3 regions of the Sorangium sp. So ce385 genome follow, and region 2 is predicted to be linked to each of the others. Evidence: predicted binding sites of a transcription regulator. Region 2 holds the regulator's gene; each other region holds the start of a gene.
The links. Region 2 encodes HrcA, which represses chaperone genes, less so after heat shock. Its sites were predicted from a motif close to GNTAGCACTCNCCNNNGGNGAGTGCTANC; they were not measured.

Region 1: a site for HrcA is predicted at 1,250-1,278, ahead of groES (co-chaperone GroES). Genes of this name have one in related genera too.
Region 3: a site for HrcA is predicted at 1,477-1,505, ahead of groES (co-chaperone GroES). Genes of this name have one in related genera too.

Annotation. Positions count from the first base shown of each region.
Region 1 covers NZ_CP150337.1:4,595,434-4,600,705, forward strand. Annotated here, with positions in the region: gene WME83_RS16920 (NUDIX hydrolase) at 1-387, opposite strand, end outside; tRNA gene WME83_RS16925 (tRNA-Glu) at 646-720, opposite strand; tRNA gene WME83_RS16930 (tRNA-Gln) at 760-833, opposite strand; gene groES (co-chaperone GroES) at 1,397-1,693, shown strand; gene groL (chaperonin GroEL) at 1,762-3,450, shown strand; gene WME83_RS16945 (Crp/Fnr family transcriptional regulator) at 3,652-4,308, shown strand; gene WME83_RS16950 (MBL fold metallo-hydrolase) at 4,313-5,080, shown strand.
Region 2 covers NZ_CP150337.1:13,094-18,365, forward strand. Annotated here, with positions in the region: gene WME83_RS00040 (hypothetical protein) at 1-862, opposite strand, end outside; gene WME83_RS00045 (hypothetical protein) at 933-1,727, opposite strand; gene hrcA (heat-inducible transcriptional repressor HrcA) at 2,057-3,100, shown strand; gene WME83_RS00055 (RluA family pseudouridine synthase) at 3,093-4,184, opposite strand; gene WME83_RS00060 (response regulator transcription factor) at 4,372-5,253, shown strand.
Region 3 covers NZ_CP150337.1:9,893,483-9,898,754, reverse strand. Annotated here, with positions in the region: gene groL (chaperonin GroEL) at 1-1,044, opposite strand, end outside; gene groES (co-chaperone GroES) at 1,078-1,368, opposite strand; gene WME83_RS36035 (hypothetical protein) at 1,822-2,427, shown strand; gene WME83_RS36030 (hypothetical protein) at 2,427-3,092, shown strand; gene WME83_RS36025 (response regulator transcription factor) at 3,212-4,048, shown strand; gene WME83_RS36020 (hypothetical protein) at 4,392-5,272, shown strand, end outside.

The DNA.
Region 1 (5,272 bases), 4.6 Mb from region 2:
GCAGTCGATGATGCCGGGCGCGTGGTCGTCCATGTGGCGGCACGTGCCGAGCCGGAGCACGTCGCCCGGCGCGAGCGGCAGGCCGATCTCCTCCTCGGCCTCACGCAGCGCCTCCGCGAGATCCTCGCCGGCGCGGTAGTGCCCCGACACGGCGACCTCGAACGCGCCGGGCCAGGTGTCCTTGTCCGGGCTGCGCTGCTGGAAGAGCACCCAGGGCTCCGCGCTGCTCCGGCGTCCGTCGGGCGCGCGCTCGAGGACCACCCACACGTGGACGCTCCGATGCCAGTCGCCGTCGCGATGGACGAGCTTGCGCGCCTTGCGCACGCCGAGCGGCTTACCGCTGCGATCGAAGATGTCGAACAGCTCGTCCCCGTCCTGCGCCGCCATGGGCCCGAGGGTAGCGCACTTCGAACGGAGGGGCGGCGTTGCTACCCTGCGTGCTCCTCGACGAAGCCGTGCTTCGTCAAGAAGCTCACGGTCCGGGCGACGACGTTGGAGCGCCCGGCGATGCTCGACGAGCTGTTCCGGCGCGCACCGTGCTCACGCGGCGCACAGACACGAACGGCGCAGCCTCGCGGATTCGCGAGCCGCAGCCGCAGGGCGACGCGGAGGAGCTCTCGGTAGCCAGGAGAGCTGAGGTGATGCTGGCGATCCCAGCGGGAATCGAACCCGCGTTACCGGCGTGAGAGGCCGATGTCCTAACCGCTAGACGATGGGACCTTGTACTGTCGAGAAGGCCGATAGCAGAGCTGATCGACCTGGCTGGGGGACAAGGATTCGAACCTTGATAGCAAGAGCCAGAATCTTGCGTCCTGCCGTTAGACGATCCCCCAAGGGGTCAGCGCTGTGTTCATCAGCGCCACGGGCCGCGGAATCTACTCGGACCGGTGGGGTTGTCAAGCGATCAAAATCGGACCCGATCGAGAAATCGTCACGGGCCCGAAAATCCCCTGTGTTTCGCGCGGTTCGCTCCGCCCTCTCCGCCCCCCTCGAGCCCGCCGCTCTCTCTCTCAGCCACCGCCACGCCGTCCGGCGCCGCCGCCCCCTCCGTCCGCAGCGTCATCGCTCGCCCTCGCACCCCCGGCCGCCCGATCTCCCCGGGCGGGCCTCCACGGCATTGTGACGGTTGCCCGGACGCTTTCTCCAGGAACTCCTTCTTCGTTCCGCGCGGACGACGGCCCCGGAAAAGTCGCGACTGTCTGCTGCGCGCCCTTGACGTGCCGGGCGACTGATTTACTTTCGGCCGCGGTTTAGCCACCGGCCTAGGAGAGTGCCAAGCGACTGTGATCCTGGGCACTTAGCTCTCGTCGTGTGGGCGGAAGGCCCCTGCGGGGGGGCGAACGGGACCTCCGGCGAGCCGATGGTCAGTCAACCAGCCGAGGACGAGGGAGCCACCATGAAAATCAGGCCGCTGCAGGATCGGATTGTCGTCAAGCGCGTGGAGAGCGAGACGAAGACCAAGGGGGGCATCATCATCCCCGACACCGCGAAGGAGAAGCCGATCGAGGGGCGCGTCGTTGCGGTGGGCAACGGCAAGGTCCTGAAGGACGGCAAGGTTCGCCCGCTCGAGGTGAAGGTCGGCGACAAGGTGCTGTTCGGCAAGTACAGCGGCACCGAGGTGAAGCTCGACGGCGAGGAGCACGTGCTCATCCGCGAGGACGACGTGCTCGCCGTGACCGAGTCCGCCTCCTGATCCGCATCGAAGGCAACCGAACGCAAGCGCTAGCAGACGCGGCCGCGCGGCCGCGAGGGGATTGAGAGATGGCTGCGAAGCAGATCGTTTATAGCCGCGGCGCCCGCGCCGCGATCCTGAAGGGCGTGAACACGCTCGCCGATGCGGTCAAGGTGACCCTCGGGCCCAAGGGGCGGAACGTCGTCATCGAGAAGAGCTGGGGCGCGCCCGTCGTCACGAAGGACGGCGTCACGGTCGCGAAGGAGGTCGAGCTCGCCGGCAAGCTCGAGAACATGGGCGCCCAGATGGTCCGCGAGGTCGCCTCGAAGACCAGCGACAAGGCCGGCGACGGCACGACGACGGCGACGGTGCTGGCCCAGGCGATCTTCGGCGAGGGCCTCAAGCTCGTCGAGGCCGGGCACAACCCGATGAACCTGAAGCGCGGCATCGACGCGGCCGTCGCGAAGGTCATCGAGTCCGTGCAGCAGGCCGCCAAGCCGACCAAGGACAAGGACCAGATCGCCCAGGTCGCCACCGTCAGCGCGAACGGCGACAAGGAGATCGGCCAGATCCTCGCCGACGCCATGGAGAAGGTCGGCAAGGAGGGCGTGATCACGGTCGAGGAGAACAAGCGCATGACGACGGAGCTCGAGACCGTCGACGGCATGCAGTTCGACCGCGGCTACCTCTCGCCCTACTTCGTGACCGATCCCGAGAAGATGACGGCGGTCCTCACGAACCCGCTCATCCTCGTCCACGAGAAGAAGATCTCGGCCATGGCCGACCTCCTGCCGCTGCTCGAGCAGGTGGTGAAGCAGGGCCGCGAGCTGCTCATCCTCTCCGAGGACGTCGAGGGTGAGGCGCTCGCCACGCTCGTCGTGAACAAGCTGCGCGGCACCATCAAGGTCGCCGCCGTCAAGGCGCCCGGCTTCGGCGATCGCCGCAAGGAGATGCTGAAGGACATCGCGATCCTCACGGGCGCGACCGCGTTCATGGAGGACCTCGGCCAGAAGCTCGAGAGCGCCACGGTGCGCGACCTCGGGACGGCCAAGCGCGTCGAGATCGACAAGGACAACACGGTCATCGTCGACGGCCAGGGCGACAAGACGGCGATCAAGGGCCGCATCGAGGCGATCCGCAAGCAGATCGCGGACACGACGAGCGACTACGATCGCGAGAAGCTCCAGGAGCGGCTGGCGAAGCTCGCCGGCGGCGTCGCGGTGGTGAAGGTCGGCGCGGCGACCGAGACGGAGATGAAGGAGAAGAAGGCGCGCGTCGAGGACGCGCTGCACGCGACCCGCGCGGCCGTCGAGGAAGGCATCGTGGTCGGCGGCGGCGTGGCCCTCCTCCGGGCGGCCGCGGCCCTGGAGCAGCTCAAGTTCAACGACGAGCGCGACGTCGGCGTGCGGCTCGTGCGCCGCGCCCTCGAGGCGCCGCTCCGCCAGATCGCCCAGAACGCGGGCGTCGACGGCACCGTGGTCGTGGAGAAGGTCCGGTCGGGCGCGGCCACGTTCGGCTACAACGCCGCGACCGACGCGTACGAGGACCTGCTCGCCGGCGGCGTCATCGACCCGGCCAAGGTCGTGCGGCACGCGCTCTCCAACGCGGCCAGCGTCGCGAGCCTGATGCTCACGACCGAGGCCCTCGTCGCCGAGAAGCCCAAGAAGGAGAAGCCGGCGGCCGGCGGCGCCCCCGGCGGCATGGGCGGCATGGGGGGCATGGGCGGCATGGGCGGCATGGGCGGCATGGGCGGCATGGGCGACTTCGACATGGGTTGACCGCCTGTCCGGCCGCGCGCCGGTCGTCGCCGCCCTCCGGCGACGCCGGGCGGTCGACGCGGCGCGCGCCGCTCCCGACGAAGCGGGCCGAGGGGTCCTCCAAAGCATACTGGCTTGGAGGGCCCCTCGCGCTTTGTGAGGCCGAGAGCCTTTGCCTGGGTTTTTGACCCGCGGTCACGCGCGGCGCTAGACTCTCGGGCAATGTCGGAGTCGTCGTTCGCCCGCTATGGCCGCGAGTATGTGCCGGGCGACGTGCTCTTTCGCGAGGGCGACCCCGGCGAGGTCATGTTCGTCATCCAGTCCGGCGCTGTGCGGATCACCAAATCGGTCGAGGGCGAGGACAAGGTGCTCGCCGTGCTCGGGCCCGGGGAGTTCGTCGGCGAGATGGCGATCCTGAACAGCAAGCCGCGCAACGCGACGGCCACCGTCAGCGAGCCGTCCCGCTGCCTCGTGGTCGAGGCGCGAAAGCTCAAGGCCATGCTGCAGCGGGACACCGAGATCGCGTTCCGGCTGATCAAGAAGCTCGCGAAGCGGCTCGACGCGGCGGACGCGCTCGTCGAGATCCTCATGCACCGGGATCCGAAGGCGCGGGTGATGCTCGCGCTCGCCCGCCACGCCGAGGCGTTCGGGGAAGAGACGCCGCAAGGAATACGCCTCCGCGCCTCCCCCGCGGACATCGCGCGCGAGGTCGACGTCGAGCAAGGAATGGTGGACGAGGTGATGGCGCGGCTCCGCCGGCTGAAGCTCCTCGCGGAAGGGCCCCCTGGGCAGGGGGCGATCATGGTGACCGACATGCGGAGGTTTCAGGATTTCATCGAATTCCTGGAGACGCCGCAGAAGTTCGGCGGAGCGAGCTGAGCCAGTGGAGCTGCGCGTCATCGGCTGCCACGGCGGGGAGACCCCCCGGCATCGCACGTGCGCGTTCGTCGTGGACGACGTCCTCGCGATCGACGCGGGCTCGCTGACCAGCGGGCTCGAGGTGAAGGAGCAGGCGAAGATCGAGGCGTGCCTCGTGAGCCACGCGCACCTCGACCACATCCGCGATCTGGCCACGATCGCGGACAACCGCTGCCAGCTCGGGTGCCCGCCGCTCGTGATCGCGGGCACGCGCGAGACGCTGCGCACGCTGAAGAAGCATTTCTTCAACAACGTGCTGTGGCCCGATTTCGCGGTGATCCCGACCCCCGCGCAGCCGACCATCGAGTACCTCGAGCTCAAGCCGGAGCGCCCCACGATGGTCGCCGGGCGGCTCGTGCGCGCGGTCCACGTGACGCACACGATCGACGCGTCGGCGTTCGTGATCGAGGGGAGCGGCGGCGCGATCGCGTACAGCGGCGACACCGGGCCGACCGAGCGGCTCTGGGAGGTGCTGAACCAGCAGCAGGACCTCCGCGCGCTGTTGATGGAGGTCAGCTTCCCCGATCGGGAGCAGCGGCTCGCGACCGTGAGCGGCCACCACACGCCGCAGACGCTCGCCATCGAGCTCCAGAAGTTCCGCGCGCCGAAGGATCTGCCGACGATGCTCTACCACATCAAGCCCGTCTTCCAGGCCGAGGTGGAGCGGGAGTGCGCCGCGCTGAAGGGGCTGAACCTGGAGGTCCTTCAGCTCATGGATCACTTCGTCCTGTAGCGGCGCGCCAGCCGTCGGCTGGAGCCGGCTCGACAGCCGCCCGCTAGAGCCGGCGCGACAGCCGTCGGCTAGAGCCGGCTCGACAGCCGCCCGCTAGAGCCGCCGCCAGCCGCCCGCTAGAGCCGGCTCGACAGCCGCCGATGGCCCTGCTGCGCACGGCGCAGCCGGCGCCGCATGGCGCGCGCTCGCCGC
Region 2 (5,272 bases):
GCGGCTTGCCGGTCTGGTAGGCCTCGCGCCACGCGTCGCCCGTCAGCTTGTCGACGATCATGATGTCCACCGGCGCGCCCTGCACGCTCACCTTGAGGTAGAGCGCCTGGTCCGCGTCGGCGACCTCGAACGGCCCGAGGTAGTCGCGCTGGTGCGCGTGCACCTCGACGACCTCGTTCGCGAACGTGTACCGCTCGTCGTCCTCCACCTCGAACGGGTGGTGCGGCCGCTGCGGCGGCATGAGGATCCCCAGCGTGAAGTCCTTCCCGGTCTCCTCGTTGTAGAGGACGGTGAACCCGCGGGTCATCTCGCCCGCGACGAGCTGATTGCCGATCAGGTTGGCGATCCCGCCGAACGGCGCGACGTTCGCCATCACGTCGATGACGGGGTTCTCGACGTAGCCGAGCTGGAAGCTCGGGCCTTGCACGATCCGGTTCAGCCGCCCCCACACGTAGACGTCGTCGCCCGCGATCTGGAAGTCGGGCCGGTACTCGACGGAGGTGGTGAGGGAGAAGCCCACCCGCTTGGCCGGCTGCATGTAGCCGTACCCGGTGCCGGCGATGTGCACGGTGACGGTCTGGGCGGAGTCGTTGACGTCGTACGAGCACTGCATCGGGAAGAACCGCCCGATGCTCGACGATCGGTCCTGGAGGCGCAGCGAGACGCCGCTCTTCAGCATCTCGGGGCAGATCTTGCTGGCGCCGAAGTTCGAGAACAGAAACCAGCGGAGGCCGGGGCTCGCGTTCACGGGACCGCTGACGCAGGGGCAGCCGACGAACGTGAACGACAGCGCGACGGCGGCGAGCGTCAGCGCCGCCGATGCGGCGGACGCGCGGGGGCGCGGGGAGCTTCGTGCGGGCACGCGGGGTAACATAGCGGGTCGACCTCGGGGCGAGAGCGGGTTTGCGCCCGGGAGGACCGCGCCTCCCGGATCAGCGCACGAGATGCCATTGGACGCCGGGGGTCACCTCCAGATGCAGGTGGTTTTTGTGCGCCCGGTCGTAGTTGGGCGTGAGGATCGACGTGAAGATGTGCTGATCCGCGGCCTCGCACACGATGGAGCGCAGCTCGCGCGCCGCCGCGTCCGCCGGCGGGCCGCCGCTCGCGCCCTTGCCGGCCGCCCTGGGACGCCCGGTCGCCTTGGCGCCCTCGCCGCACACCGGCGCGCCGCGCCTGCCGACGAAGTCGCGCTCGACGTCGAGCCACTCCTCCGCGAACCCGTCGCCGGCGCGCTCCTTGACGAACCTGTAGGGATCGATGGCGAGCCCGCCCGGGTGCCTCGTGGCCAGCTTGCCCTCGGGCCACATCTTCGACGGAGGCCGCCAGGCCGAGAACATCAGCACCTCGACGACGTCGTGCACGCGCAGGATCCGGCTGAAGTCCGAGAGCGCGAGCGCGAGGCGGCAGTCGAAGACGTCGTACGGGTTGTCCGCGCGTTGGTGCGCCGGCAGCGCCGTCCGGTAGAGGACCCCGCCGACCCCCTGCATCAGCCGCACCGGCGCGAGCACGCCCGGCGCGCGCGGCACCGGCTCGAACGCGATCTTCCGCCGCGCGAGCGCCGCGCGGCACTGCTCCGCGCTCAGGGCCGCGTAGCGCGCCGACGGGTGCTTGGCCCAGTCCTGGTGGAACCGCACCTTCGGCTTGCCCTGCGCGCTCGGCGCGGCGGCGAGCGGGCCGAGCGCGAGGGCGAGGGCGGCGGCGGCGGCGGCGTGGCGTAAGGACGGCATCGTTGGCGGGGACGGCCTCCGGCGCGGCGAGGTGCCCGCCGGAGCTGAACCGGAGCTGAAGGCGTGAAGAAGGAGGAAGGCCGGAGGGGTAGAGGGAGGCAGCAGCGGCTCTGCGGAACCCTCGGGCGCGGCGGCCGCGCCCATCCTACCGCGCCATTTGACCGGGCCGCGCGATCGCCTCAAAATAGCTCTCATGCGCATCCGTGGGTCCAGCGCCCGCACGCGCGTCTTGACGTATGGGAGCGAAGGTCCGGCCCGCATGGCTTCCCGGTCCGGGCGGTCCCTGGTCCAGGTAGCCACAGCGGCGCTCAGCGCCGCCTGCAGTTGACATGCAAGATCTTTCCAATCGCGCTCGAAAGATCCTTTTCGCCGCGGTCACCGAGTTCATCGCGACGGGCGACCCTGTAGGCAGCAGGACGCTCGCGCGCAAGTACGGGCTGGATCTCTCGGCTGCCTCGATCCGCAACGTGCTCGCCGACCTCGAGGAGGCCGGCTACCTCCACCAGCCGCACACCTCCGCGGGCCGGATCCCGACCGACCGCGCGCTCCGGATGTTCATCGACGCGCTCGTCGAGCTCCGGTCGCTCTCCCCCGAGCAGCAGGCCGAGCTCAGCGCCAGGTTCACCGAGATCTACACGGTGGCGAGCGATCCGCTCCGCGAGACGGGGCGCTACCTGTCGGAGCTGTCGGGCGCCGCGGCGGTCGTCGCGGCGCCCCGGGCGGAGATCCGCGCCCTCGGCCAGCTGCGCTTCATCCCGACGAAGCCCGGGCAGCTGCTCGCGGTGCTCGTCTTCGCCGACGGCTCGGTCGAGAACCGCTTCATCTCGATCGACGAGGCGATCAACGAAGGGGAGCTCACCCGGATCCACAACCTGCTCGCCGACGTCATCGAGGGGCGCACGCTGGGCGAGATCCGGGATCTCTTCGCCCGCCGCCTCGCCGACGAGCGCCTCCAGATCGACGCGCTGAGGCGCCGCGCGTTCGAGCTCGGCAGCAAGGCGACGGCCGACGTGACGCGGCGGAGCGAGGTGGTCATCGAGGGGCAGAACCGCCTGATCGATCTGCCCGAGTACGCCGACGTCGACCGGCTCAGGAAGCTGATGAAGGCGCTCGAGGAGCGCGAGGAGCTCGTCGATCTGCTCGACCGCACCCTCGCCGCCGGCGCGGGCGAGGTCACCGTCTTCGTGGGCAGCGAGGCGGGCGACCTCGGCGGCGGCCAGCTCAGCCTCGTCGCGGCGCCGTACATGGAGAACGGGCGCGTCGCCGGCACCGTGGGCGTGCTCGGCCCGACGCGGATGGACTACGCGAAGGTGATGCCGCTCGTCGACGCGACCGCCGCGGCGATGAGCGAGGCGCGCGGCAAGGTCAGGTAGCGTCCATCGTCCGGCGCGGACCGCGGAGGCGCTCGAGCACCTCGTCGAAATCGGGGGGCGGCGGCGCCTGGAAGCGCATCGGCCGGCCGTCGGCGGGGTGGTCGAAGCCGAGCTCGACGGCGTGGAGCATCAGCCGCGGGGCGGGGATCTTCGGCCCGCGGTAGTCGCGCACGTAGACGGCCTCGCCGACGAGCGGGTGCCCGGCCTCGGCGAGGTGGATGCGGATCTGGTGCGTGCGCCCCGTCTCGAGGCGGCAGGCGACCAGCGTCGCGCCCGCGGCGCCGGCCCCCTCCTGCGGCCCGCGGAGCGCCTCGATCGGCTCGACGTGCGTCACCGCGAGCTGCCCCTCGCGCCGGCCGTCCCTGGCCGAGCCGCGCAGCCCGTCGCCCCGATCCTCGACGAGGTAGCTGCGGTACGTGCCGCGCGCGACGGCGCCGTGCGCGAGCGCCAGGTACTGCCGGTGCATCGCGCGGACGCGGAGCTGCTGGGCGAGGTGCTTCTTCGCGGCGAGCGTCCGCGCGAAGACGAGCAGCCCGCTCGTCCCCTTGTCGAGGCGCTGCACCACGCCGAGCGGCGCCCGCCCGCGCAGGCGGTCGCGCCGGGCCAGCACCTCCCGCACCAGCGCGTCGAGCGTCGCGGCCTGCTCCGCGGGGTCCTCGTCGCCGTAGGGGATGGTGCTCACGCCGGCGGGCTTGTTCACCACCACGACGCTCGCGTCCGCGTAGACCACGAGCTCGCCCTCGAGCTTGCGCCGCCGCACGGTCTCGGGCCGCGGCGCGTGCAGGCGGACCTCGATCAGCTCCCCGCTGAGCACCCGCCGCCGGGCGCTCGTCGCCACCGCGCTCCCGACGAGCACCTTGCCGGTCTCGATCAGCCGGCGCGCGTCGGACCACGAGACCGACGCAAGCGCCCGGACGGCCCCGTCGAGCGGCCGGCGGTCCAGCGCGGCCGGCACGGTCCAGCGGCCATCCTGCGGGGGGCGCACCGGGGCGGCCGGGCCTTCGTCGATCGGATCGGCGGCGTCCTGGGGGTGGGGGCGGGGGCGGGGGTGGGGGGTCGGGGCGGCGGGGCGGCGCGGGCGCATCAGGGCTCGTGGGGGGCGCCTCGGCTCCGCCCACGGGCGTGGGACCGGGCTCTACCGGCGCGGAAAACGCACATCCGCGGGGCCCGCGGGGGCGAAATACACCGCGAATGTTGACACATCGCGCGACCGGAGCCGAAGATATCCAGAGCCGTCATCGCTTTCTCGCCATCTGAGAGGAGACCCGTTCGTGGCCAGCACCCTTCTCGCCGTAGACGACAGCGTGACCATGCGCAAAGTGCTCGAAATCACCTTTGCGGGTCAGGATTTCCGCGTCGTGACGGCGAGCAGCGCCGACGCTGCGCTGCAGAAGCTCAAGAGCGATAAACCCGACCTGGTGATCGCCGACGTCACGCTCGAGCCGAAGAACGGCTACGAGCTGTGCAAGGCGATCAAGCAGGCCTCACCGGCGACGCCCGTCCTGATCCTGTCGTCCAAGCAGAACCCGTTCGATCCCGCGAAGGGCTCGAGCGCGCAAGCCGACGACCACATGGACAAGCCGTTCGACACGCAGCAGATGATCGACAAGGTCAAGAAGCTGCTGGCGTCGCGCGGCGAGGCGAAGCCCGCCGCCGCGGCTCCTGCCGCTGCTGCTGCGACGCCTGCGCCCGCGCGGGCTCCCGCCGCCGCGGCGCAGCCGGCCGCGGCGGCGCAGCCCGCCGCCGCGGCGCAGCCTGCCGCCGCGGGCGCGAGCCCGCTCCAGCGCGCGAAGACCCTCATCTACACGCCGAACGCGCCCGCCGCCACCACCGCTGCGCCGGCCCAGGCCTCGGTCAAGACGGCGCCCGGCGGCGGCGCGAACGTGCCGGTCACGACGACGATGGCCTTCTCGCCGACGCCGGTGTCGGGCGTGCCGAAGACGGCGTCCGGTCCTGCGGCGGTCGCGGCCACCGCCTCCGCGCAGGTGAACGGCCAGATGGCGAGCAAGCTCGAGGGCCTCGGGCTCAGCGCCGAGCAGGTCGAGGCCGTGATGGCGCTGTCCCGCGACGTCGTGGAGCGCGTCGTCTGGGAGGTCGTGCCGGTCCTCGCCGAGACGATCATCAAGGAAGAGATCGCGCGCCTGACGAAGTAGCCGCGCGCGCCTCGGGCTT
Region 3 (5,272 bases), 4.4 Mb from region 2:
CTCCTGCTGCCGGGCCTTGATCTTGTCCTTCTTGCCCTGGCCGCCGACGATCGTGGTGTTGTCCTTGTCGATGATGACCGTCTTGGCACGGCCGAGATCGCTGATCGTGACGTTCTCGAGCTTGAGGCCGAGCTCCTCCGCGATCACCTGGCCGTCCGTCAGGACGGCGATGTCCTTCAGCATCTCCTTGCGGCGATCGCCGAAGCCAGGCGCCTTCACGGCCGCGCAGTGCAGCGTGCCGCGGAGCTTGTTCACGACGAGGGTCGCGAGCGCCTCGCCCTCGACGTCCTCGGCGATGATGAGGAGCTGCTTCTGGCTCTTGGCGATCGCCTCGAGCACGGGGAGCAGGTCCTTCATGTTGGAGATCTTCTTCTCCGAGATGAGGATGTAGCAGTCCTCGAGGTTCGCCTTCATCGCCTCGGGGTCGGTGACGAAGTACGGCGAGAGGTAGCCGCGGTCGAACTGCATGCCCTCGACCACGTCGAGCGTCGTGTCGGCGCTCTTGGCCTCCTCGACCGTGATCACGCCCTCCTTGCCGACCTTCTCCATGGCGTCGGCGAGGAGCTTGCCGATCGTCTCGTCGCCGTTCGCGCTGATCGTGCCGACCTGCGCGATCTCCTTCGCGTCCTTGGTCTGCTTGGCCGAGCTGTGGAGGTGCCCGACGATCGCCTCGACCGCCTTGTCGATGCCGCGCTTGATCTCCATCGGGTTGTGGCCGGCCGCGACGAGCTTGGAGCCCTCGCGGTAGATCGCCTGGGCGAGCACCGTGGCCGTGGTCGTCCCGTCGCCGGCGATGTCGCTCGTCTTCGAGGCGACCTCGCGGACCATCTGGGCGCCCATGTTCTCGAAGCGGTTCTCGAGCTCGATCTCCTTGGCGACCGTGACGCCGTCCTTGGTGACCGTCGGCGAGCCGAAGCTCTTCTCGATGACGACGTTGCGCCCCTTCGGGCCGAGCGTGACCTTGACCGCGTCGGCGAGGGCGTTGACGCCCGCGAGGATCATGCTGCGGGCGGACTCGTTGTAGATGATTTCTTTGGCTGCCATGGTGTCTCTCCTAAGTTCCTGCTATCGCCCGCGTCACTTCTCGATCACGCCGAGGATGTCGTCCTCGCGGAGGATGAGGTGCTCCTCGCCGTCGATCTTCACCTCGGTGCCCGAGTACTTGCCGAAGAGGACGCGATCGCCCTCCTTGACGTCGAGCTTCCGCACGGTACCGTCCTCGCCGACCTTGCCGTTGCCGACGGCGACGACCGTGCCCTCGATCGGCTTCTCCTTCGCGGTGTCCGGGATGTAGAGACCCCCCTTGGTCTTCTCTTCTTCCTTCACGCGCTGAACGATCACGCGGTCCTGGAGCGGTCGAATCTTCATCTTTGCGAATCCTCCGGGGACGAGCGGCCGCGTCCCACGAGACGGCAGGACCCAGACGGCCTGCCTGAGCAGCCGCAAGGTCCCATACGATTGCAGTCTGGGCACTTTGCTAGCACTCACCTCAGGGGAGTGCTAGCGGGCGCGCCGAAGATAGCCACCCCCTCCAGGGTGTCAAGCGTAGGTCAATCCAGCACTTTGCGCGCTGGCAGCCAGGCGCCCGGGTGGCTGTAAGTCCTGGAGATTGCAGGAGAAGGTGCGGAGCGTGCGGCTGGGCTTGCCCAGGTCCCTCGGCTAAAGTGAGCGTATGAGGGCGGAAATGCGGCTGCACCGTGACGCGACGCCCTCACGGTCTCCTGCCCGAGGGAGGCCGACAGGACGTGTCTGGTTGACCTGAGCGCGTGGTGGCCCGGGTTACGTCGGTATCCAGGGTGCCCGCGCAAGTGAGGTGCCCCCGTGAGCCAAGCGATCTCTGTGTCCCCGAGCATGACCCGCTACTTCCAGGAGGTTGTGGACGAGGCGCTCCGAGTTCGGAACGTCGCCGCGACCGAGGCGGCGTCGAGTTACCTGGTCGGTCTGCTTTGTGCCTTCGCTCACCCGGACGAGCACGCCGAGTCCACCTTCAACCAGCCCCTGACCTTTCTCCTGCGCGACGCCCTGGAGGCCTCCGGCGCCGAGCGCTTCCGGCGGCTGCGCAACCTCGGCGACGGCGTCCTCTACGTGGTCGGCTTCTTCGGCGGCCACATCGAGCTCAAGGGCGTCGATCGAGGCTACGTGGTCGGGGTCGGGTCGACAGCCTACCACCACGCCGCCGCGATGCTGCGCCTCAACGCGCGCGGCGGCCAGGGCCCCGACGTCCTCGCGGAGATGGCCGAGAAGTTCGAGCGCTTCGTGAGCGTCTTGAACGATGTGGCCGACGGCACGCTCGCGTCCGGCGCTCGCGATGAACGCGCGGTGCTCCGGCTCTACGAGCGCTGGGTCCGCACCGGCTCCAGCCGGCTCGCCGAGGAGCTCGGGGCGCGCGGGCTCGTGCCGAGCCGCGGCACGGGCGGGCTCAACTGATGCGGGGCGCGACCTTCCCCGCCCGGATCCAGCAGCACCTCGCGCGCACCTACGCGCTCGACGACGCCCCCGCCGTCGACGATTTCATCCGGCCGACGGACGGCGGCGCGCGCGAGGCGCTGCTGATCCGGCACGCGGACGGGGACATCGAGGTGGCCCTGCACCTGCCCGCCCGCGCGATCTCGCGCGGGCGGGAGGGGACGTTCGACGAGATCTGCCAGATCGTCGAGGGGGTGAGCCACTTCCTCTATGTGGCCGAGCGGGCGCGCAGGGAGCTCCCGGCGACCCAGCTCGAGCTCGAGCTCCAGGCCGAGGTGGACAAGTACGTGCTGCTCGTCCACGGCGGCCTCGCCGAGGAGGTCGAGCTCCCGGGTCCGCCGCTCCGGCGCCGCCCCGAGGCCGCGCCGCCGGGGCCAGCGCGCTTCGAGCCCGAGCGCGCCGCGCGGATCCGCGCTCACCTCTTCGAGCGCGTCACCTTCATGGATCCGCCGGGCACCGAGACCGGGGATCGCTACCGGATCGCGAACGACCTGGCGGCGCGGTTCGTGGGCCGGCTGGAGGCCGAGTTTGCTCGCCGGGGACGGCACGCCGAGCTGCTCGCCGCGCTGCGGCGCTTCTACGCGGCGGGACAGACGGAAAAGATCGCCCTCGCGCGAGCGGCGTGATCGAGGTCTCGCCGGCGCTCGGGGTCGCCGCGGGAGGGCGGCTCCGAGCGCGCGTCGCGTCCCCGCGGGCTCGTTCTCTCTTGACCGGTTCGCGCGCACGTACTCTCATCCGCACCACGATGCCTTCCGCGAGCATGACGCCGCCCCGTGTGCTGGTGGCCGAAGACGAACCGGCGATGTTGAGCCTCGTTGCGCGCCACCTGAGGAACCTTGGCTTCTCCGTGATCGAGGCCTCCGAGGGCGATGCCGCCTGGGATCTCGCGCGCGAGCACCAGCCGGACCTCGTGATCCTCGACGTGATGATGCCCGGCATGAGCGGCTGGGAGATCTGCAAGCGGCTGAAGAGCGACACGTCCGACGGCCGGCCGTTCGCGAGCACCGGCGTCATCATGCTCACCGGGATCGGCGAGAACCTGAACGAGATGACGTCGCCGCTCTTCGCCGCCGACGCCTGGCTGAACAAGCCGTTCGATTTCGCCGACCTCGACGCGCGGGTGCGCGAGACGCTCGCGCGCTACGCGAAGCCGTTGCCCGACGCGAACGGCAGCAAGGGCCAGCCGAGCGCAGCAGGTGAAGAGCGCGAGGCGGAGCAGCCGTCCGGAGCGCGCGTGACGGGGGCGAAGAGGTCCGCGGCGAACGGCGCTGCGACGGGCAGGGCGACCCCGAAGACATCCGCCGCGAAGAAGACCGCGGCGAAACCGGCTGCGAAGAAGGCGGCCGCGAAGAAGACCGCCGCGACGAAGAAGCCGGCTGCGAAGAAGCCGGCTGCGAAGAAGACGGCCGCGAAGCCGGCCGCGAAGAAGACCGCCGCGGCGAAGAGGCCGGCCGCGAAGAAGACCGCCGCGAAGCCGGCCGCGAAGCAAGCGGCGCCCAAGAAAGCCGCGGCGAAGAAGCCGGCCGCGACGAAGAAGGCGGCCGCCAGCAAGGCGGCACCCAAGAAGAAGGCGGCGAGGTAACCTAGCCGTACGCCCGCGCGGTGCGCGGGCCCGGTCAGGTCGTTTCCACCGAACCCGTCGAACGCTCGTGCTCGTCTGCTGGCGCAGCGGCGCCAGGGATCCATGCGGTCGTAACCCGGAGGGACGGCCCTCACGCGCTCCCGGCAGCGCGATCGATGCCGGCGGTCGCTGAGCGCCGAGGCTGCCCCGCGCGGGAATGATCGGGGTTCGCCGCGCGTCATGCCCTCACGCGTCGCGCGCAGCCTCCCAGGAACTTTCGGGCGCCCGACCCGTCAGCAGGTACAATGCTGCGACGTTTCCTCTTCGAGGGGCCCCGCGGGGGGCGCCCGGAGCGCTGGGCACCGTGAGCGACTCTCGCACGAAGCATCTGGACCGTATCCGCAGCGCCGCGCGCGCGGTCGAGCTGCGGCTCCGGGTCGCGCGCGCGCTGCGCGCGCTGCCGACCGCGCTGACCCTCGCGCTGGCGATCGCGGCCGGGACGCTCGCCGTCCACAAGGCGCTCCCGGCGCACCTGAGCGAGCCGCGCGCCCGGCAGATCCTGCTCGGCGCGGGGCTGCTCGTGCTGGCCACCGTCGCGCTGGCGATGCTGCGCCGCCTGCCCCCCCGCGCCGGTACGATCGCCCTCGACCGGCACCACGGCCTCCACGACCGGCTGACGAACGCCCTCGCCTTCGACGCGCTGCCCGCGGCGCAGCGGACCCCCCTGATGGAGGCGGCGATCGACGACGCCTGCGAGCACGCGGCCAGGCTGCGCCCCGCCGGCGCCGCGCCGCTCGCGTTCCCGCGCGAGCTCTGGGCCTCGGCCGCGGTGGGCCTCGGCGTGATCGCGGTGGCGCTGCTCGAGGTGCGCACCCCGCGGAAGCAGGCGCCCGTCGCGCAGACGATCGACGCGCTCACGATGTCGCCCGACGACATCGAGCTCTTCAAGGACGCGGCCAAGGCGCTCGACCGACAGGATCAGAGCCCGGAGATGAAGTCCGCCGTCGAGCGGTTCAACCAGCTCATCGAGGACATCGCCAACAAGCGCCTCGATCGGACCGAGGCGTTCCGCCGCATGGAGGCGCTCGAGCGCGAGCTCCTCAAGGGCGCCGAGGCCGACCTGAAGGCGCTCGAGGAGGCGCTGAAAGAGACCGGGCTCGACCTCAAGAGGAGCGACCTGGCGAAGGGTGTGGGGGAGTCGCTCGAGAAGAAGGACCTCGAGCAGGCGAAGAAGGAGCTGAAGCA